Linked DNA regions of Arenibacter algicola. The protein of the gene in region 2 interacts with the protein of the main gene of each other region in a pairwise test. Links are inferred from orthologs where the notes say so. Each region holds a gene or a part of one and is shown on either strand. Other genes may lie near its edges.

What was found.
Region 1: the proteins of ftsA (region 2) and U735_RS0119595 interact in binary tests that used the Escherichia coli proteins (3 or more experiments, as listed by UniProt). The link is inferred for Arenibacter algicola from one-to-one orthologs.

The regions. Positions count from the first base shown.
Region 1 is NZ_JPOO01000003.1:2,110,299-2,122,092, reverse strand. What follows is about bases 4,458-7,342. They hold U735_RS0119595 (rod shape-determining protein), read right to left. Parts: upstream 6,472-7,342; coding sequence 5,443-6,471; downstream 4,458-5,442. Other genes in these bases: purH (bifunctional phosphoribosylaminoimidazolecarboxamide formyltransferase/IMP cyclohydrolase), read right to left, coding at 6,527-7,342; mreC (rod shape-determining protein MreC), read right to left, coding at 4,506-5,327; mreD (rod shape-determining protein MreD), read right to left, coding at 4,458-4,519. Outside these bases: U735_RS0119620 (DNA/RNA non-specific endonuclease), read left to right, coding at 63-875; rod shape-determining protein RodA, read right to left, coding at 872-2,155; U735_RS0119610 (peptidoglycan D,D-transpeptidase FtsI family protein), read right to left, coding at 2,145-4,013; more of mreD, read right to left, coding at 4,010-4,457; more of purH, read right to left, coding at 7,343-8,059; U735_RS0119585 (GAF domain-containing protein), read right to left, coding at 8,153-8,605; U735_RS0119580 (HYC_CC_PP family protein), read left to right, coding at 8,767-9,183; U735_RS0119575 (TonB-dependent receptor), read left to right, coding at 9,303-11,504; U735_RS0119570 (heavy-metal-associated domain-containing protein), read left to right, coding at 11,545-11,794. UniProt on the Escherichia coli protein: Forms membrane-associated dynamic filaments that are essential for cell shape determination. Acts by regulating cell wall synthesis and cell elongation, and thus cell shape.
Region 2 is NZ_JPOO01000001.1:998,946-1,010,711, forward strand. Bases 1-2,857 are described here. They hold ftsA (cell division protein FtsA), read left to right. Parts: upstream 1-693; coding sequence 694-2,022; downstream 2,023-2,857. Other genes in these bases: U735_RS0104290 (cell division protein FtsQ/DivIB), read left to right, coding at 1-690; ftsZ (cell division protein FtsZ), read left to right, coding at 2,067-2,857. Outside these bases: more of ftsZ, read left to right, coding at 2,858-3,992; U735_RS0104305 (GatB/YqeY domain-containing protein), read left to right, coding at 4,087-4,536; U735_RS25215 (GIY-YIG nuclease family protein), read left to right, coding at 4,720-5,079; U735_RS24890 (GIY-YIG nuclease family protein), read left to right, coding at 5,061-5,318; U735_RS0104320 (Kelch repeat-containing protein), read right to left, coding at 5,936-7,450; U735_RS0104325 (hypothetical protein), read right to left, coding at 7,644-9,650; U735_RS0104330 (DUF5723 family protein), read right to left, coding at 9,678-11,054; U735_RS24895 (LuxR C-terminal-related transcriptional regulator), read left to right, coding at 11,335-11,766. UniProt on the Escherichia coli protein: Essential cell division protein that assists in the assembly of the Z ring. May serve as the principal membrane anchor for the Z ring.

The DNA.
Region 1 (11,794 bases), on a different replicon or contig from region 2:
AAAAGACCAATACTTACACCTATGGAAATTCCCGAATGGTAGTTTTAATCTATATTTACACTATGAATAAATATAGGAAAAATAGGATAATTTATACCACCCTGTTGCTGGTTTGTGTGGTCCTATTTTGGATATTCGATAATTTTTATACGCCCGCCCCTTATTCCTTGCCTGAAGGAGAGGGAGATAGGACGGAAATTCCGCAATGGCTATGGCCTAGTTCCACCACTGGTGAAATAGTACAGCATGCCCATTTTGCCCTGTCCTATAATGAAGGTTATGAACAGGCGGAGTGGGTGGCCTATGTATTGGAGAAATCGCACTTAACCTATGATGATAGGAAAAGACCACTTTTTCTTGAGGATCCTAAGGTGAGTAGTAGATCGGCAGATTGGAGGAACTACAAAGGCTCGGGATATGATAGGGGGCATTTATGTCCGGCCGGGGATCGCAGATTCTCCAAAAATGCCTATAACGAAACTTTTTACACGAGCAATATTACTCCACAGGATAGGGAATTTAACGCAGGAGTCTGGAATAGGTTGGAGCAGCAGGTGAGGTATTGGGCCAAGAAGGATGGTCCATTATTTGTTGTAACTGCGGGAGTTTTGGAAAGGGGGTTGCCCAGTATAGGGGAGGAGGATGTGGCCGTTCCAAAATATTTTTATAAGATCGTGGCCAAAGGACAGGGGGATAATCTAAAGATTATAGGGTTTCTCTTTCCCAATAAGGAGAGTAGCGCAAAATTGTATCAATTTGCGGTTCCTGTGGATTCTCTTGAAAAAATGACGGGGATAGATTTCTTTACCGATTTGCCCGATGAACAAGAGGATTTTTTGGAGGCTGGTTTAAATACCAGCGGTTGGAGATTTTAAGTCAGTTCGTTTAGTCTATTGGCATCCAATTTTAGGAAAATGAACAATAGTGCAGTAAAAAATAACAATCCGGAACCTCCATAACTAAAAAAAGGCAGGGGTATTCCAATGGTGGGCAAAACCCCTGTAACCATACCAATATTTATGAAATAGTGTACAAACAATATGGAGATGACCCCATAACCGTACATACGGCTAAAGTCATTTTTTTGGCGTTCGGATAGGTAGACCAGTCGTAATAGTAATGTTGTGAAAAGAATTACCACAGTGGCAGTACCCATAAATCCCCATTCCTCGCCTACGGTGCTAAAAATGTAATCTGTATGTTGTTCGGGGACAAAATCGCCTTTGGTGCGCGTTCCCTCTAAAAATCCTTTGCCCGATAGGCCGCCGGATTCAATGGCTTTTTCAGATTGATAGGTATTATAGCCTATGTCCTTACGAATCTCTTCCAATTTCTTGGGGTCCTTTTCCAATCGAAGCCAAAGACTGAAACGATCCCTATGCCTTTGTTCAAAAACGGAATTAAATACAAAATTGACTGAAAGGGAGAATAGAACAATAGCCACATAGATAAGGGCAACCGGTATTATAGGTACCTTGAAGGAAGGCTTTTTTAACAATAGGAACAGCGCCAATAAAAGTCCAAGGATTATGGCTACCCAAATAGTACCGAACATCAGCGTCAAGATAAATATAAGAATTACCATAAACCCTATTCCGAGATAGTATAGGGGAAGGCCTTCCCTAAAAATTACAAAGATCAAGGCAAAAAAGACAAGGGCACTTCCTGGATCTGGCTGGGGAATGATCAAGAATGCGGGAATCAAAATAATTAAAATTGCAATCAATTGATCTTTCTGCCGCTTTATATCTGTCTGTATGTCACTTAAATATTTTGCCAGGGCAAGTGCGGTCGCAACTTTGGCAAATTCAGAGGGTTGAAGGTTAAAAAAACCGAGGTCGTACCAAGAGGTCGCCCCGGCAATGGTCTTGCCAAATATAAAAAGGCCCAAGAGCAATACTATGGATATAATGTAGAACAGACTGGAAAATCGTTCGTAAAAATTGGCTTCCAAAGCCAGGATAATAATAATGGAGAGCGCACTTGTTCCTATAAAAAACAATTGTTTTCCATGTAATGAGGAAAAATTGAATATGGAGGGGTTGTCGTCGGTAAAGGTACTGGAATAAATATTTATCCAACCAATAAAAACTAGGGCAATGTAAATTAGAACGCTAAACCAATCCAAGCGCTTAAGGACACTTTTACCAGACACGCTCATTTATTTTAAAGGGTTGTCCGCTATAGGGCTTCGCATATTCTTCTTCCAATGTTTTTTCAAGCATTCTTTTTTCCAAGTCTACCCTCGTTATTTCCCCCTTTAGATATTTTTCAATCATAAGGGAAGCAATGTGACCCGCATACCGCGATCCAAAGTATCCGTTCTCAATGTACACGGCTATGGCTATTTTTGGATTGTCCACGGGTGCAAAGGCAACAAAAACAGAGTTGTCCGTTAGTTGGGTGCGTTCCCCATTGATTCTTGTGAAGTTTTCTACCGTTCCTGTTTTGCCAGCAATTTCTATTCCCTCTATTTGGAGCCTTGCGGCCGTACCTTTTTTGTATACTTCGGCCATTCCCTGTACAACAGGTTCAAAATATTTCTTATCAATAGAAGTATGTTTGGCCTCTGTGAATTCTGGGATACTGATAGCGTCGCCCCCTATTTTTTTAAGCACATGTGGGGTAAAATAATGTCCTCTATTGGCGATGGCAGCGGTCATATTGGCCAGTTGAATAGGGGTAACCTCTACCTCTCCTTGCCCTATGGAATTGGATATTATAGTGGAGGACGACCATCTATTTTCTCCATAAATTCGGTTGTAATATTCCTTGTTGGGTATTCGTCCCGGTCTACCCGTGGGGAGGTCATATCCCAAAAAGGTTCCCAATCCAAAACTTTTTACATGTTTTTCCCATGCATCCATACCTTCTGCAGAAGTTGGAAATTGGTCATAGATTTTGCGGAAAGCCCCTGCAAAATAGGCATTACATGATAGGTATATGCCAGAATTTAAATTTCGTGTTCCTCCTCCGCAATGGCAGCCTCTTTTTCTTTTGCCTACGTAGAAACCGTTGTAGCAATGAAAAGTAGTTTCGGGAGTAATGGCACCTTCTTGTAGGGCAACAAGGGCGTTTATGGTCTTAAATGGCGATCCAGGGGATTGAGAGGCCAAGATGGAACGGTCAAATGTGGGCTTTGAAATGGTATCATAATGCAATTTGCTGTAGTTCCTTGATCTTTCCCTGCCTACCAATAGTGCCGGGTCGTATGTTGGTCCTGAAATTAAGGCCAATATCTCACCGGAGGCCGGTTCTAGAGCTACTATTCCCCCATGTTTCCCTGTCATCAACTTTTCGCCGTATTCCTGTAGAATTTTGTCTATGGTAACGGTTATTTGTTTTCCCTGCTCTGGGAGTGTATCCAGTGTGCCGGTCTTATAGGGGCCAATATCTCTATTAAACCGGTCTTTTTGTATGTATTTTACGCCTTTTCGTCCCCTTAGGATGGTCTCGTATTCCTTTTCAATGCCTGTAGTTCCCTTTAATTCTCCCGCAGCGTAGGACGGGTTTCTTTCCAGATCCCATTCGTTGACTTCGCTGATGTATCCCAAAACGTTGGCGCCACTATTGGTGTCGTAATATCTAAGTGATCTTTTTTGAATGTAGAACCCTTCAAATCTCCTCATTTTTTCCTGAAGCCTTCCGTAGTCCTCTTTGGATAGCTGAGGTACCAAAACAGAGGGAAGTCTAGGGGAATAGACCCTGGCTTTTCTTAGTTGGGACACAAACCTATCTTTGTCAATTCCCAATAGCTTGCAAAATTCTAGGGTGTCCAATGGCTTTACCTCCCTTGGAATGACCATTACGTCATAGGCCGGTTGGTTTGCCACCAGAAGTTTTCCGTTTCTATCGTATATATAACCCCTTTCCGGATAATCATAAACTGCTTTTATCGCCGGATCTTCCAATATCTGATTGGGGGAAAAACTAAATATCTGGAGATAGGACAATCTGCCGATAAAAGTTATTCCAACCAGTAATATAATGGAGGACAAAAGGATTTTTCTCATTCTTTTTTAACACTAAAAAGTGAATTTAATAGTAAACACAATATTAAGGTGGCAATACTGATAGCCAATACTTTCCTCAAAATTAACAGTGTATTTTCAAAACTGAAAATTTCCAGGGTAAAGAAAACTAAATGGTGTATTATAATTAATAACGTTAAAAATGTAATTTGTTGTGCCCTAGTTGTGTTGGTTAGTTTAAAATTTTGAAATTCGTAATTTACCCCAAAACAAAAGCGCATTATGGTTGGTCTTAAATAGGCAATGGTAACGGTGGCTGCTGCATGAATGGCAACGGTGTCCGAAAATAAATCTATTAAGAAACCCAGGAGAAAACTTAACAGTAGGAACAATTGTCTTTTTTCCTTAATGGGATACCAATAGAGAAATAGAATATACACCATAGGGTTTATATATCCAAAAAAATTGAGCTTATTAAAAACCAATACCTGTACCAAAATTAATAGTACAAATCTAATTATGTTAATAAAGTAGCTATTGCGAATCATTATTGGTCTTGGCTTCTAATTCTATTATTTCCTCCCGTTGAACGTTTTCTATGATATAAATGCTCCTGACTGCGGCCATGTTGTTAAAGAGCTTAATGTCTATACTATATGAGCTTTGTGAATTGTTGAGATCAAAATTCTTGATGACTCCTATGGGTATGTTTTCCGGGAAGATACTGGAACTGGCACCCGTAACTATGGTGTCCCCAATTTTTACAGGTACCAATCTTTCAACGTCGGCAAGTTGTACGGTGTTATAGTCCTTGGTATCCCAAACCAATGAACCGTAATGGTTGGTGTTCTTAATTTTTGCGTTGATCCTGGATTTGGTATTCAAAATACTCTGTACCGTGGCAAAATTTTTAGACGTATTTTCTACTATTCCAAGGATGCCATTGGCGGTTATTACGCCCATATCGGGTTTTATCCCATCTGCACTTCCTTTCTTGATCGTAATATAGTTTCTTGGCAGGCTATAACTGTTCTTTATTACTTGGGAAGCTACCACTCTGTAAGTAATATTGGTCGTGTCCAATTTCATGGAATCTTCCTTTTTTTGGTTAAAAAGAAGCTTCCGCAATCGCTTATTTTCCTCTACTAATTTTTTATTCTCCTCTCCAAGGCCAAAATAGGTGGTTATATTGCTTGTGGTCTCATAGATATTTCCTGTTAACCAGTTCGAGGAATTAAAGTATTTGGAACGGTGATAGGAATGGGATTGTACGGTAAGCGCCAAGGATATGATCAACAAGAAAAGATAGAGCAAGAAATTTTTATATCTTAATATAAAGTTGATAATCTGCCGCATTCACTTAAATTGTTTTGTAAAACCTTATTTGGGCAACTGCCCAATAAGGAATTAAAGCCTGTTTGCTATTCGTAACCTTTTAAAAAGGTAGTGCTGATTGTAGGGGGTAAATAAACTATTTAATTAAAATACTCTTATATCGCTCCAAGTTTTTTAAAGCAATACCGGTACCCCTTACTACTGCCCTAAGAGGATCTTCGGCTATATATACCGGTAGATCGGTTTTTTGGGACAAACGCCTGTCAAGTCCCCTTAACATGGATCCGCCACCGGCCAAATAAATACCTGTATTATAGATATCCGCTGCCAGTTCCGGAGGGGTTTGCGATAGGGTTTCCATAACGGCATCTTCTACCCTTAGTATGGATTTATCCAAGGCCTTGGCTATTTCCCGGTATGATATGGATACTTGTTTTGGTTTACCGGTTAGTAGATCCCTTCCTTGAACGGACATTTCGTCCGGAGGGGTCTGTAGATCTTCGGTAGCCGAACCAATGGTAATTTTTATGTTCTCTGCTGTACTTTCCCCAACATAAAGGTTATGTTGCGTACGCATGTAATAGATAATGTCGTTTGTGAAAACGTCTCCTGCAATCTTGACCGATTTGTCGCAAACAATTCCGCCCAGGGCAATTACTGCAATTTCAGTTGTACCACCCCCTATGTCAACGATCATGTTCCCTTTGGGTTGTATTATATCCAAGCCGATACCTATGGCAGCCGCCATAGGCTCATGAATAAGGTAGACCTCTTTACCGTTAACACGTTCAGCGGATTCCTTAACGGCACGCATTTCAACCTCTGTAATTCCCGAAGGGATGCAGATAACCATTCTCAAGGCCGGTGGAAACCACTTTTTCTTTAGCGCAGGTATGTTCTTGATGAACATATTGATCATCTTTTCAGAGGCATCAAAATCGGCAATAACCCCATCCTTTAAGGGACGGATGGTCTTTATATTTTCATGGGTCTTTCCTTGCATCATATTGGCTTCCTTGCCAACGGCAATGATTTTGCCACTTATTCTGTCCCTGGCTACAATAGATGGACTGTCTACCACCACTTTGTCGTTGTGAATGATGAGGGTGTTGGCAGTACCTAAGTCTATTGCAATCTCCTCGGTTAAGAAATCAAAGAATCCCATTATATGTTGTTATATTTCGGTTTAAATGTCAGTTTGATCGTTAAAAGTAATAAAATTAATGTTTAAAATGACGTGTGCCAGTCATTACCATTGCAATTCCATTTTCATTACAATAATCGATACTAAGTTGATCCTTGATGGAACCTCCAGGCTGTATAACGCTGGTTACTCCACTTTTATGCGCAATTTCTACACAATCCGGGAAAGGAAAGAAGGCATCACTGGCCAATACCGCTCCATTTAGATCAAAATTGAAGGACTGGGCTTTGTGGATAGCTTGGTTTAGGGCATCTACACGAGAAGTTTGGCCTGTTCCACTGGCGCACAATTGTTTGTTTTTAGCAAGAACAATAGTGTTACTCTTGGTGTGTTTACACAATTTTGAAGCAAAGATTAGATCTTCCAGTTCCCTATCCGTAGGTTTTTTATTGGTAGCATTGGTAAGGTCGGCAATTTTGTCGGTCTTTTCATCTTTTTCCTGCACTAAAACGCCATTCAAACAAGTTCTAACCGTCATTTTTGGAAGGTCAACCTCATTCTGTACCAAAATGATTCTGTTTTTCTTCCCTTTTAAGATGTCAAGGGCCACTGGGGTATAGCTAGGGGCAATCACTACTTCGCAAAACAGATTGTGTATTTCTTCGGCCGTTGGTTTGTCTATTTCAACATTGCTGATCAATATTCCGCCAAAAGCCGAAACCGGATCTCCAGCCAAAGCATCAACATAGGCCTGGTGAATTGTAGGCCTGGTTGCAAGACCACAGGCATTATTGTGTTTTAATATGGCGAAGGTGGGGGCATCGTTCTTGAATTCCTGGATAAGGTTAACCGCGGCATCCACATCCAATAAATTGTTATAGGAAAGTTCCTTTCCGTGAAGTTTGTTGAACATTGCTTCGAAATCACCAAAGAAAAATCCTTTTTGATGGGGATTTTCTCCATAGCGCAACACCTGTCCGTTGGTTTCACTTAATTTAAACGCGGCCTCTTCATGGTTCTTGTTGAAATAGTTAAAGATGGCAGAATCGTAATGTGATGACACATTGAAAGATTTTGTAGCAAAACGTCTGCGGTCTTCCAAAGTAGTGCTGCCATTTCCTTTGGTAATCATTTCCAGAACTTCGTCATAATCGTTCATAGAGGAAACGCAGAGTGTATCCTTGTAATTCTTGGCGGCCGCACGTATTAAAGAGATACCGCCTATATCTATTTTTTCAATAATATCCTGTTCTGAAGCTCCACTGGCAACAGTTTTTTCAAAAGGATAGAGGTCTACAATGACTATATCCAATTGGGGAATTTCAAATTCCTTCAATTGTTCCTGATCACTTTTATTGTCCTGACGGTTCAAAATACCACCAAATACCTTTGGGTGCAATGTTTTAACCCTACCGCCCAATATGGACGGATAGCTTGTAACGTCCTCCACGGGTACTACATCAATCCCTAAATCCTTAATGAATGTTTCGGTGCCGCCTGTAGAATAGATGGTAATTCCCAATTCATTAAACTTTTTTACCAATGGTTCTAGGCCATCTTTATGAAAAACAGATATTAAGGCTGAGGAAGCTTTTTTAGTGGTACTCATTTTGTTGTGATTGTTGTTATGGATTATAAGGACACAAAAGTAATTTTTTTGTGCTTAAAAATCAGCACGTTTATTAACAATCGCCCTAAAGTTTTAAAGAATTTTTGACACCTCTTGGTTTACGAATTCCAAAAAGCGCTCGTCCTCTTCGGAAAATGGGTCCGGAGTGTTGGAATCTATGTCGATTTGGCCAATATTTACACCTTTTAAAAATAGCGGAATTACTATTTCCGCCTTAACGGTTATACTACATGCTATATAGTTGTCCTGGGCCTTTACATCCGGAACTACAAAGTTTTGGTTGGAGACTGCTACCTGTCCGCAAATTCCTTTGCCAAAAGGAATTATGGTGTGGTCTGTAGGTTCCCCGGCATATGGACCCAGTTTAAGCTCTTCCTTATCCCCGTTTCTGAAATAGAACCCTACCCAATCGTAATGGGGGACATTCTCTTTTAACAATTCGCAAATGGCCTGCATTTTTTCGGTTGTACTATTTTGGGTACTGTTTATAATTCCCGAAACTTTTGGTCTTAGTGTGCTAAGCATGTGATAATTTTTTGCAAAAATAGGGCTATTTATAAAGCCTTTGGACCATAAGCTATTGAAACTTATGATCTGTTGTTGATCTGGACAATTTTTGCCCTAAATTTTAGTTAATGTTGTAGAAGGAAAATATAGAGTTGTAACTTTTGATTATTTTTGCCTTGATGAAAGTAATGATCCATAAAATATTGGCCCTGTTAATGGCATTTTTTATGCTGGTCTCCACCGTTTCCTGGACCGTGGAGAAGCATTTTTGCTTTGGCTACTTGGTTGATATTGCTTTCTTTCATGAAGCGGACACATGCGGGATGGAAAGGCCTTTGTCAAAAGATAATGTAGCCCTTAATAAAGATTCCAATAGTTGCTGTAGTGATGAAATTATTTCGGTTCAGGGACAGGACGAATTAAGTATTTCCTATGATGACCTTAGTTTGGGTCAACAGTATTTATTGGTGGCCATTACTTCCTATTATTTAAACTTATTTCAGCCAAGGGAGCAGCGCTATGTTCCCCATGCCGATTATCCACCGCCCATACTGGTAAAAGATATCCATGTCTTGGACCAAGTTTTTCTCATTTGATTTTTTTATTGGTAGTGACCTCGGTTTTCCATTTTGTGTAATTGGAGAATTCGATGGTTTGTTGATTTCAATTATCTACTAATATTAAAATATATCAAGTGAAGAATTTTTTTGTAAGTATGTTTTTATGGCTTCCATTATTGGCCATCTCCCAGAACAATATTGAGGGTATGGTCATGGAGGACAATCCTGAAAATAGGCGCCTGGGTCTAGCGGGAGCCAATGTTTACTGGTTGAATTCCCAGACAGGTACCATTACCAAGACGGACGGGAGCTTTGCAATTCCATTCAAAAAGGAGAATAACCAACTGGTCATCAGCTATGTGGGATTTGAGTCGGACACCTTGTTCATTGATTCCCCTAAAACGGTAAATCACTGGCTAAAACCCTCCAATGCCTTAAACGAGGTGGTGGTTAAAAAAAAGCGGGATGCCGTACAGAAATCCTATTTTAGCCCACAGAATGTGGTTACCATTAATAGTGCCGAATTACTAAAAGCGGCCTGCTGCAATCTCTCCGAGAGCTTTGAAACCAATCCGGCCATAGATGTTAACTTTTCTGATGCCTTGACCGGTACCAAGCAAATACAAATGTTGGGACTTACCAGTCCTTATTTATTGATTACCCAAGAGAATATCCCAATGGTACGGGGTGCCTCCCAGGCCTATGGACTTACCTTTACCCCTGGAACTTGGGTAGAGAGTATTCAGATAACTAAGGGGGCGGGCAGTGTGGTCAATGGCTACGAAAGTATTTCTGGTCAGATAAATACGGAATTGGTAAAACCCTTAACGGATAAGGCTGTATTTGTTAACGGGTATGCCAATTTGAATGGCAGGTTAGAGTTAAACACCCATTTGAACAAGCAGTTGACTGATAATTGGAGTACAGGACTTTATCTCCATGGCAACCGAAGGGATGCCAAGGAAGATGGTAATGGGGACGGGTTTTTGGACGCGCCCTTGGGCAATCAAATTAATGTTTTGAATAGGTGGCAATACCAAAACCCAAGTACCGGTTGGGTTAGTTTTATCAACCTTCGTTTTTTGAATGATGAAAAACAGGTGGGACAGACAAATTTTGTGCCCGGCACTGATAAATTCACTACCAATTCATGGGGAGGTGAAATAAATACCAGAAGGTTTGATACTTCGTTGAAATTGGGTTATGTTTTTCCAGAGCTACCCTTTCAGAGCCTTGGTTTTCAAACGGCCTACAATATCCATAAACAGGATTCTTATTTTGGTTTTAATGAATATAATATCGATCACGAAAGTGTCTACTCCAACTTACTGTTCAACTCCATAATTGGAGATACCAAGAGCAAATTTAAAACAGGCCTTACCTTTGCTTATGATGGCTATGGGGAAATGGTGAAAACTCAAGATTATTCGAGGGTGGATAAATCTATTGGAGCCTTTTTTGAATATAGTTATGACAATTTAAAAGAATTGAGCTTAACTGCGGGCATAAGGGTGGACAACCACAATAATTTAGGCACTTTTGTTACGCCCAGATTGCACCTGCGCTATATGCCATGGGATAGAGGGAGCTTCAGGGGGTCTTTTGGCCGTGGAAAACGGGCGGCCAACATCTTTGCGGAAAACCAACAATTATTTGCCTCCGCAAGACAGATAAGGGTTCTTGGGGATGATAGCAGTATTTATGGGTTGGATCCCGAAGATGCGTGGAATTACGGTGCCAGTTATATACAGGGATTTAATTTGTTCGGTAGAACAGGAAACATAACATTGGATTATTACGTTACCAACTTTAAAAATCAAGTGGTGGTGGATTGGGAGAATCCTTTGGAAGTGTCGTTTTATAACCTGGAGGGAAAGAGTTTGGCCAAAAGCTTTCAATTTGAAATAAATTATGAGGCTTTAAAGAATTTAGAATTAAGGACGGCGTATAAATTTTATGATGTGGAAACCGATTACATAAGCGGCGCCCTGCAAAAACCTTTACAGGCCCAACATCGATTTTTTGCCAATCTTGGGTATATAACAGTTCCTAAAGAAAACGGGTCCCAATGGCGTATGGATTATACGGTTCATGCCCTGGGTAGGCAGCGTTTGCCATATATCGCGAATAGTTCCATGGAGTATTCGCCATCCTATAGTTTAATGAATGCACAGATCACTAAAGTATTTAACAACAAATTTGAAATATATCTGGGAGGGGAAAATTTGACTAATTTTATGCAGGATAACCCTGTGGTAGGTGCCGATGACCCTTTTGGTACCAATTTTGATACCAGCATAATATATGCGCCCATAATGGGCAGGATGTTTTATACCGGATTCAGGTATAAATTATAGTATTATTTAAAATCAATTATTCAACTTAAAAAGTAGAGATATGAGAAATATAATTTTAGGAGCCGTTTTTGCCTTGTTTACCTTATCGGGCTATGGCCAAGAGAAAAACAAGAAGATGAGTTTCGAGGTCAATGGAAAATGTGCTATGTGCAAGGAGAGAATCGAGGAAGCGGCCTTGGCCGTAAAAGGGGTTAAATATGCCTTATGGGATATTCCTACACATCAATTGTCATTGATAATCGATGAGCGAAAAACGAATTCAATGGAAATAAAAACCGCAATAGTTGGGG
Region 2 (11,766 bases):
GGGGCCTTGTTGCTGGTAGTTACGGGTCTTTATGCATTTTCCAGTGCTAGGAACAAGCATAAAAAAATAGACAATATCGAAATTGAGTTTGTCGGGGATCAAAATCTTTACATGACCCAAGAGACGGTTAATAAATTGTTAATACAAAATTCCGGAGACCTTAGAAACCTGCCCAAAGAAGATATAGTTTTGAATACTATAGAAAAAGCTATCGAAGCTAATGAAATGGTGAAAAATGCCCAAGTTTACCTTACGGTAAACGGGGACCTAGTGGCTAAAGTCATACAGCGAAAACCAATCGGAAGAGTTGAGGGAGTTGCAAAGTTTTATATCGATGAGGATGGGAAACCTATGCCATTTTCCAAATATCATTCTGCGCGGGTACCTATAATTACAGGAATAGTAACCAATAAAAGTACGGAGGGAGTGTACGAGATTTTGACTTATGTAAATTCTGATGAATTCTTAAAAAAGAACATAATAGGAGTTCATATTACCGAGGAGCAAAAGTATCAGTTGAAGTTTAGGATGGAGAATTTTGTAGTGGATTTGGGTCATTTGGGAGAATTGGAGAAAAAGTTCAGCAATTTTAAAGCTTTTTATACCAAAGCAAATAAGGACAAAACGTTGAACGACTATAAGAGGGTGAGTTTAGAATTTAATAACCAAGTAGTGTGCACCAAAATTTAAGATATGGAACAAGGTAATTATTCAGTTGGGTTGGATATTGGAACCACCAAAATTGTAGCCATCATTGGTAAGGAAAATGAGTATGGCAAGATTGAAATCTTGGGTATTGGCAGATCTAAAAGTTTGGGAGTACACCGTGGAGTGGTCAATAATATTACGCAAACTATCAAGTCCATTCAACAAGCTGTTGAACTTGCCGAAGGTAATTCGGGGCTAAAGATCAGCTCGGTGGTAGTAGGTATTGCGGGACAGCATATTAGAAGTTTACAGCATAGCGATTATATAACTAGGGCGAAATCCGAAGAAGTTATCAATGAAGATGATGTGGAAAAGCTTTGTAATCAAGTTTATAAATTGGTTATGCTTCCTGGAGAGGAGATCATCCATGTCTTACCACAGGAATTTAAGGTAGACGGACAAGCGGAGATAAAGCAACCAATGGGGATGTACGGGGGAAGGCTCGAGGCCAATTTCCACGTAGTTGTAGGGCAGGTTTCTTCTATCCGTAATGTAGGAAGATGTATAAAGAGTGCCGGTCTGGATCTGGGAAATATAACCTTGGAACCCTTGGCATCGGCAAATGCAGTTTTAAGTCAGGAAGAAAAAGAGGCCGGTGTAGCGCTGATCGATATAGGTGGTGGTACCACGGATTTGGCCATTTTTAAGGATGGAATTATCCGCCATACCGCAGTAATACCTTTTGGAGGTAATGTAATTACCGAAGATATCAAGGAAGGTTGTTCCATTATTGAAAAACAGGCAGAGCTTCTAAAGATAAAGTTTGGTTCGGCTTGGCCGGGAGAAAACAAGGACAATGAAATTGTTTCCATCCCTGGGTTGAGAGGACGTGAACCCAAAGAAATCACCCTGAAAAACCTTTCCAAGATTATACATGCCAGAGTGGTGGAAATCGTGGAGCAGGTTTATGTGGAGATTAAAAATTATGGGCACGACGAGCAAAAGAAAAAATTGATTGCGGGAATTGTATTGACAGGAGGTGGAAGCCAGTTAAAGCATTTGAAGCAATTAGTAGAGTATATAACTGGAATGGACACTAGGATCGGCTACCCCAATGAGCATTTGGCGGGCGATTCCGATGAGGAAATAGCCAGTCCGTTATATGCAACTGCAGTGGGACTGTTGATGAATGCAGTTCAGAACAAGGCTAAAGTAAGGGAGGCTCGACAGGAAGCTGTAGAGAAAGAAGAGGATAATGGGGTTTTTACGGGCGAAGAGCATATCCAGACCAAAACGGCCCTAAAAAAGGAGCGTAAATCTATTTTTGATAAATGGTCCGAGAAATTGAAGGATTTCTTGGATAATGCGGAATAGATTATAAAATAAGAACAGTATAGTAAACCAGTAAAATAAAAAATATGAGCAAGAACACTGAATTTGAAAGTATATCCTTTGATTTGCCCAAAAATCAGAGTAACGTAATTAAAGTCATAGGTGTTGGTGGTGGCGGTAGCAACGCCATAAATCACATGTTCCAGGCCGGTATCAATGGTGTGGATTTTGTGATTTGCAATACCGATTCCCAAGCACTTCAAAATAGTCCCGTGCCCAATAAGATACAATTGGGGGTTTCGTTGACGGAAGGATTGGGCGCTGGTGCCAATCCTGAAGTAGGGGAGCAGGCCGCTATTGAAAGTATGGAAGAGATCAAGCAAATGCTTGATACTACCACAAAGATGATCTTTATTACTGCCGGTATGGGCGGGGGAACAGGTACTGGTGCTGCCCCTGTCATTGCTAAAATGGCAAAGGAAATGGATGTTCTTACGGTGGGGATCGTTACTATGCCTTTTCAATTTGAAGGTAAAATGCGTTGCCAACAGGCTCAGTTGGGAATAGAAAAATTACGTGCCAATGTAGACTCCTTGATTGTTATCAATAACAATAAATTAAGGGAGGTATATGGCAATTTGGGTTTCAAAGCTGGTTTTTCCAAAGCGGATGAAGTATTGGCTACTGCCGCTCGTGGTATTGCAGAAGTTATTACACATCACTATACTCAGAACATAGATTTACGTGACGCCAAGACTGTATTGAGCAGTAGTGGGACGGCTATAATGGGATCGGCCATATCTTCGGGTTCTTCAAGGGCACATGAGGCCATAATGAAGGCTTTGGATTCCCCCTTACTGAACGACAACAAGATTACTGGGGCAAAGAATGTACTGTTACTTATCGTTTCCGGTGCTCAGGAAATTACGATAGATGAAATAGGTGAGATTAATGACCATATTCAAAATGAGGCTGGTTTTGGGGCCAACATCATTATGGGGGTCGGTGAAGATGAGGGACTGGGCGAGGCAATCGCAGTTACGGTTATTGCCACGGGTTTTAATATAGATCAACAGGATGATATAGTAAATACGGAGTCCAAAAAAATCATTCATACGTTAGAAGATGAGCAACGCGCGGAGCATAACCTTACTCCAAAGAATGTTGTTCATCAGTTGGTCGAAGAAGAGGAAATTAAGATGACTCCGGTGAAGCGCAACCCCGTGCAGGAGGAGCCAAAAATGGATTTGATACCTACTACTAATTTCATCAGGAATTTTAATGTGTTCTATGAAGAAGTAGTTGCAGAAAATGTTCAGGACGATTTTATTATTATCAATGCTTCCGATGAGATCAAGGATATAGAAGTTGTTGATCCACGGGTAGTATCCAACAAGGTGGAGGAAGAAGATCAGTTCGAGTTCAGTTTTGATATGCCTTTGGCGAAAAAGCCTGTAGAAGAGGAAGAAGAGGCGCAACATATTATAACCTTCGATCTGGATGAAGAGGTAAGGGATTTTGAGGTGAAAGACCACGTAGAAGTAATTCCTGTCCTAGAGTACAACAAGAACGGTGAAAAGCGTTATAGTTTGGACGATTATATGGAGTTGGAAAAGAAACTTACCGGAGCCAAATCCAAGGCTGAGGAGTTTGAGCCCCGTATTGTTGAGGACGAATTGATATTTGAAAAGCGTACCATTGCAAAACAGGAATCGAACCCGCAGAGGGTGAATGTGGAGGACGAAGATCCCATTAATACCCCAATTGAAATCCTGTTAAAGGAACGCGCGGACGAACGCAGAAGGAAACTGAAGGACTTTAATTATAAATTCCAGAATAGCCTTAGTAATTTGGACGAAATATCCAAGCAACCGGCTTACAAAAGACAAGGGATAAACTTAAATGAGAACCCTAAGGAAAGCAAAGTTTCCAGAACAAGCTTAAGTGAGGATAGTAATGACGATATTCAATTGCGTTCCAACAACTCTTATTTACATGACAATGTAGATTAGTACTGTTCACGGAACTATAAATCCTAAAGTTTAGACCCGAAAATAGCTTTTATTTTCGGGTTTATTTTTATCTTCGCAGGGCTAAAAAAAAGATATGGGTTTACAGCAGAGGGTAATGGAAGATATGAAGGCGGCAATGAAGGCCAAGGATACGGTGGCATTGGAGTCGTTGCGAGCTATAAAATCGGCCTTATTGTTGGCACAGACCGAAACAGGCCCGGGAACGGAACTGTCCGAGGAAGATGAAGTAAAGTTGGTTCAAAAATTAGTAAAGCAGCGCAAGGATAGCGCGGCCATCTATAAGGAGCAGGGACGTGAGGATTTGGCAGAGCCTGAATTGGCGCAGGCAGTGATCATCGAAAAGTTCCTTCCGGAGCAATTGACAGAGGAAGAGATAGAAAAGGTAGTGGTGCAGACCATAGATGCCGTTGGGGCATCAGGGATGAAGGATATGGGCAAGGTAATGGGGATTGTTTCCCAGGAATTGGCCGGACAGGCAGATGGGAAGACGATATCTACTATTGTAAAAAAGAATTTAATGTAAATGTAGTCAGTTGCAGTGCATAGTGTATTTGTTTATAAAACTGCCTACTGTTACTGCCCACTGATAACTAAATAATGGCCCCGTGGCGCAACTGAATACCCGCCCGTGCCCGAACGTGGTAGGGTAGTTGTAATTGAATAATCATTGGCACGTTCGGGCGGGGCGCATCAGATTTTATAGAGAATGTATAAGGTCTATGTAATATATAGTAGTAGTTTTGAAAGATATTATGTTGGGATTACGGATAATATAGAAGTTCGAATCAAACAGCATAATTCAGGAAAGACAAAATCGACCAAGGCTTATGTACCTTGGGAGGTAATCCTGACGGAGGATTACGAAAACAGGTTGGCAGCTAGAGAGCGAGAAAAGTATCTAAAATCGGCTGCAGGTAGACGTTGGAGAAAATTAAATATAAGGCCCCGTGGCGCAACTGAATACCCGCCCGTGCCCGAACTTGGTAGGGTAGGTGTGTTGGATATTGGTTGGCACGTTCGGGCGGGGCGCATCGGATTTTATAGGAAATGTATAAGGTCTATGTAATATATAGTAGTAGTTTTGAAAGATATTATGTTGGGATTACGGATAACATTGAAGTTCGTTTAAAACAGCATAATTCTGGAAAGACAAAATCGACCAAAGCCTATGTCCCTTGGGAAGTAGTCCTGACGGAGGATTACGAAACTAGGCTAGCGGCAAGAAATAGAGAAAAGTATCTAAAATCTGCTGCGGGAAGGCGATGGAGAAATATAAACGTGAGGCCCCGTGGCGCAACTGAATAGCGCATCAGATTTCGGCTCTGAGGGTTGGGGGTTTGAATCCCTCCGGGGTCACGGATAAACCACAAAAAAGTGGTTGTGCTAGCGAGTTTCAAAAATGAAGCTCGCTTTTTTTTTGAAGTATAGCGAAGTGCAACTTTTTGTGGTTTTCAAAGCGGAGCTTTGAGGGATGGGCGCAGCCAATCCCTAGTCTTTCATATGGGTCTGGAAAATTGTTGGATCTAGTTGAAGCTCGCTTCTTTTTTGAAGTATAGCGAAGTGCAACTTTTTGTGGTTTTCAAAGCGGAGCTTTGAGGGATGGGCGCAGCCAATCCCGATTTGGTTACCTGTTCAATTTTCGCCTTTTCTTGATTAGTTGAGCGAGGCACAATTTTATGTATCACTTTTTCTTCTGATGTATTCTAGCTTATAGATATATTGTGAAAATACCTAATCAATCAGGGAGACAGATTACGGCTAGCTCCGTTTAAATTCCCTTTCTTCTTTGAAGGTGGGTCTCACGTCTTTATAATAAGGAGGAAAGCACCAAAACTATATTTTTAAATAAAAATATTCCTAAGTACTTTGTTTTTTAACGGTTTCTCAATTTTCTTAACTATGGTAGCATATAAAATGCAGAACTATAATGCTGCCTCGTAAATGCCAAACGATTCAATGCCATTTTCATCTGCTCCACCGTAAATAATATATAAGGTTTTGTTCAGAACTGTTAACTGGTGAATTGTTTTATTGCCTGACATGTCCAAGTTTGTGGGTATTTCAGAAAATGTATTATCCGTAGTGTTAAAAACTCCAAAGAATATATCATATTCGGTATTGTCAATTTGGCCGGCGACGTAAATCAGGTTGTCTTTTCTCGCTGCATAGGTTCTGTCAACAGTCCTAGGTAAGTTGAAAATTTTGGTTGATGCAGTATCAAAATCATAAACATAAATTATATCTTCCGAAGGAGTGTTTGAAAATTGCGCCTGACCACCAAAAACATAGAGCTTTGAATCCACAATTTCACCATTGGCCCATGACTTTTGTGATGGTAGAGTGCCAATGACTGTAAGACTCTTATTAACATCATCATACTTATAGATCTTATCTGAATTGGTCTCATTAAGGTCTCCCCCGAATATGTAAAGGCTGTTGTCCAGTACCGCACTACCAAACCTACTTAGCCTGAGACCGTGTTCATAGGAATCGGGAGAACAACTGGGGTCTGCACCCGCAGGATTTAAATCAGTAGGATAGGTATTGACGTGAAGCCCACTGATTACCTTTATTTCGCCTTCGATAATATGCAGCTGCTTGGAAACAAATGAATTTATGTCAGACGAACAGGTTTCTATCTCCCTATTACCAAGATTGTAGCTTTTTAATATTTCCAATAGGTTATTATCATTCGTTCTGTAGGACCAATATAATTTGTTTGTGGCTAGGGAAGATGTGAAACCGGGAGCACCAAATAATAGATCACTTCCATCTATGGCAACCAATTGAGAAAACTGCATAGATGTAGGGATGCTATTTACAGTATTTTCTATGGGAATCGGTGTTAATTGATAATTCATATAACAGGTATAGCACCATGGACGCCACCCACTCCATCTAGAATGGAATTTTGGTTTACCCGAGAGATTGGTGCTATTTTCTTTTCTGCGCACCTGTAAATTTACTTCAACTTCAGAAATTACCTCTACTACAATTTCTCCATCTTCATCCTCGAATTTCAGTATTTTAGGACTGGTATTATCTAATTCTGTAGTAAGTTCTATCGGGGGCGCATAAAAGTCAAGCAAAGCTCCATCTTGTGAAGTTGCATTGATATTGACATGGTTACGAGGTTTCCATATAATTTTCACCTCCCCATCCTGGCTTCCAAGTAAGAAAATAAATTCGTCATCTTCTATATTTGGGGTATTACTAACATCAATTTTTCCTGATTCATTTGTAAGTTGTGCACTAGAGGGTTTCCATATGGTTCTTATTTCGTTATCGGAATTTCCAGAGATAAGAATTTGTTTTACTTCTTCCTTCATTAAGGCTGCTGTGGGACTTGTATCTGGGTTTTCATGTTTTGAGATGGGGTCGTCTTCGGCACAATTAAGTAAGGTAAAAGACAATAGAAGGATGGTTAAAGGTTTCATTTAGACAGGTTTTGTTTTGGTATCACAAATAAAATTTAAAAAAACAATCATCTTAAAAGAAATAGCCAGTAAATGGCGTCTTTTTAAGATGATTATGAATCAATAAGAGCAGCCAACTTTCATTTATTTTAATACCATTTCTAGGTTGATATTAATTTGTATATAAATTGAACACTATCCTTTAAATCTGGATTTAATCTTTCACCATCATTCCTCCATTATTAATATTTGATATTTTTTGGCGATAAATTCTCCCTCCCCCATTTCCAAAATTAATGTGGTATCCTGATTCTATATCTCCACTAAGTACATATTGAGTTGTCATAGAAAATACCTGAACAGTACCATCATCATGCGTCCATTCGGTTATGGTACCTGGACCATATTGAGTAGAGCCCTGTGCTGGGTAAGGACTTTCTAAGGTAACTTTGTACTGTTCAATTCGGCCATCCTGATAGTATAAGGTATTTGTCCAATTTCCTGGAATATAATTCTTGTAGTATTCCAGAGAATCCAGTTGCATGCGAATTTCCTTCGGATATTGGCCTAGAACTGGTTCTTTTTTCTTTTTTGCAAAGGAAGGTTCAATTAAAAAATAGGAATCTGGATTGTTATCATTGCCGTTAATGTGACTACTGCCATTTATAAAAGTAAAACTTAGCCAGCCTTCACTGTTGGTGGTCACCTTGCTTGCATCCACGGTTGCATCTCCAAACTCTTTCCTAATATCAAATGTGAGGTCCTTTATAGGGGTATAAGAGGTTTGTTTCTCTATGGTGGTTAAACTGGGTTCACGAAGTATATTCCATTTTTGTATGGTTTCTTTTATGGTGTCATTGACTGTATAAGGTGAGTTGGCCACGCCATAGTACCAACCAAGATAGGGGTCATTTCCGTAAGTGGAGACAAGTTCACCAAAGGTCATTTGATCAAAATAATTAAGTCTTAAATAGTTGTCTGACCTATTAAAGGCATTATAATCTTTTAATATATGATATAGTTCCAATGAATATTCATCTATATTTAAGTTGGTAGCTATTAAACGTATGGCGTTAAAGTAATTCCATTTTGCCTCTGGCATGCAATTTTGGATCCCACTGTATAAGTTATCGTGACGGGATATTATATAATTGGAGAAATTGGTCTCATCAGTTAGGGAATAATAATTGGATTTGGTCAAATCTTTGATAAGGTTCCCGCACTCTCCATTTAAAAGGGATTTTAAACCAATGGGAAAGGAAGTTACAAGTAAGTTGATGTTCAAGTTTGCCAAGTTTTTGGCATAGGCTTTATTTATTGTTTCAGATATTCCGTAATTATTGCCAACGGAGAAGTGTAGATGATAATAACCTTCATCAATAAGCTGAACCGAATTTATATTATTTCGGTATCCATCGAAAAATGTGTCATAAATATATCCAGTTAATGAAGTAGGGTTGTCTATCATTCCTTTGGAGTTGATCATATAAGGACCAAGTTCGTTGTCTTGATTATCTATATTTTTAACTCCAACAACCAATGAGGTATAGATGGGTAGACTAATTGGCCATTCTATTTTACCTGTCCTGGTGTAAGAGAATTTAAATTCTAAGGGTGTTTCACTATTTTTAGAAGTTTTTTTGTTGGTAACCATTGTATTGCCAGATTCCTTTAAGAGGTCCACAAATGCCATATTTTTTAAGGGGGGTGTATTGGCGTTTAGGGAAGTGGTCAAAAGGTCTTTTAATTCAACATACTTTGGGTTACTTTTTATTAAACTTAAAAGTACTTCATGGGTGTGACCGTATTTGGATATTTCTGGATTTAAGGAGAAATAGAACAACAGAATTTCATCAATATTAGTGACATTATTGGTTGGCGATTTCGGATAATACCCCAACATTATTTCGCCTTCTTTCATAAAGATCAACGGTAAAATCTCTATTTCATTGGCTTCCTGTACCACTTGAAAACTCCCATCAGCGTTGACTTTGGATGTTCCGCCTATGGTTATGGCAGTCAACTTTGAAAAATCTAGATTGGATGTGCCATTAATTGTGAGCGTTGTACTTGTAGTAACAGGGGGTAGTTCCGGATTTTTAACAATAATTTCATCTGGTATTTCATTTGATTCTTCTATTTCTTCACGACAATCCGTACAACATGAATATAAGCTAAGAGCTACAAGAGCCAATATAATAGCCGAAAGGTAGTTTTTCATAAATTAGAGTTTAATTGTATTAATAATTTAATTTACAGTACCTGGAGTAAGAGTGTCATTTTCCAATTTTGACTTTCTTTTTTGATAGATTGGAACCTTTAAACCGGCATAAATGTTGGCCGACTTGGCATTATCTGAAAAGAGTGTAGATAGGATTGTGCCAGAGCCAATTACCAGTGGCCCCAATCTGAAACCCGTACCAATGGCCGTACCGCCCAATTCACTGAAACTTACAGGGAGATACAGACTAAAGAACCTAGTTTCATATCTTGGAGAAATACTAAGGATATTCTGTCCTATGTTATTATAAGGTTTATCGGCCTCCAATAAGGAGGTATTGTAGTTAACACTAGCGTATACACGATGGGTTATCCTGTAATCTATGTTTATTTGTAAAGCGGTAGGCAGGCTGACCTTTATGTCTTTTACGGTGGTTGTTCCCGGATAATTATCTTCCAAGGCTTGCCCTATGTCGTTCTCCCCTTCCTCGGCCGTAACCGAGCCATTTAGGGTATAATCTGTTTGTTCTTGGTCTTTGTAGGTGATATGGCCGATATCTAAAATAGCCACTCCTATTTTCAATTTATACTTGTTAAAACCTTTACCATTTCTGTCTTCTGCTATTGTTCTTGTCGATTCTGGACGGTATTCATAAATTAGTCCTATATCGGTTCCAAAGCCTGGTGTAATGGAACTAAATGGGTCTTCATCTTCATTATAGCTCATCATATAGGAAAGATCGCCACTAAGATTGATCAAGGATTGAGGAGGGTCATTTTCATTATATACATAATCTCCAGAAAAAGAATTGGAAGTGGCTTGAACCACGCCTCCCCCCAAGAGATATTTAAGTGTTATTCCTGCCTTTAAGAAATTATTATCCTTGTCAGTTAAAATCCTGCCATACGTAAGACCGATTTCTCCCCAAGCATGTAATGTTTGGTCTAAATTCTTCATGTTAAAATCAAAATCCTCATCATCAAAACCCGATGTTAAATCCTCATATAATTTAGCATTTAAATTTCTTGAGTTGTTGTAAATACGGACCCTTGACAGCAAACCTATACTGCTTTTTTTGGTAAGGTTAAACATAAAGGAAGGGCCGAACAATTCCAGATTTAAAAGTAATTCATTATCGTCCTTGGGGAATACGGTAAAGGAATCTTCGTTTATAATATTAATAAAGTTATCCGGTGTTAGTGGGGTATAATCTGTTCCAATTTGGATTTGAGTTGAAAAGATATTGATCTCTGATTTGATCCTAGAATCAACAATATTGGCTGGGTTTATTAGGACACCATGAAGTCCGTTAAAATTATCATTTTCAAATCCTTGATAATATTGGGACAATACTGTAAGTGTTGTAGCCGAGAATAGAACTAAACTTAATATAATCTTTTTCATGTCAAATGTATTAATGGTTTTTATAATTTGGCGCTATTCTGAAATGGGGGTTTAGGTTGGTTTTGTATTTGATTTTTCTTCTCTTTATTTGTTTTTTAAATGTTAAGGAAAATACTTTGTTAGCTCAATTGTTACAAAAGGTCAGTTGAAAGTCATGGGTTATTTTGAATTGTGGATTGAAATTTTTTTTTCAACGAAGATATTTACTAAAACATCGATGTGAAATACCTAAGATTGGGTATTTTAACATATCTTTAATACAGCGTTATCCCCCGATAATATGTTAGAAAAAGATATTGAACAGGTATTAAGAGTATGGGAATCTCAAAACAAAATATTGAGTCCAAACAAAAAAGTACTAATCTCAGAAATAATAGATCAAATCTCGTTCCTGTTTTCCGTTGGACCCTTCTATTACTACATTCTAAACTTTGAAAGTTTAAAAATGGAACTCGTAAATGAAGGGACAAGGGAGGTTTTGGGAATAGCCCCAGAGGATTTTACCATGGAAAAGGTGTTTGCCTTAATGCATCCCGAGGACCTCTCTAAAATGCATGAAAAGGAAGCTTTGGCGTTCGATTTTGCCCTCAATAGAATTTCAAAAGAAGATATCTTATTATATAAGATAGTCTATATGTTTAGGATGATACATAAGGACGGATCTTATAGGACCATTTTGCATCAGGTTAAGGCTATTAGTGCTACTGAGGAC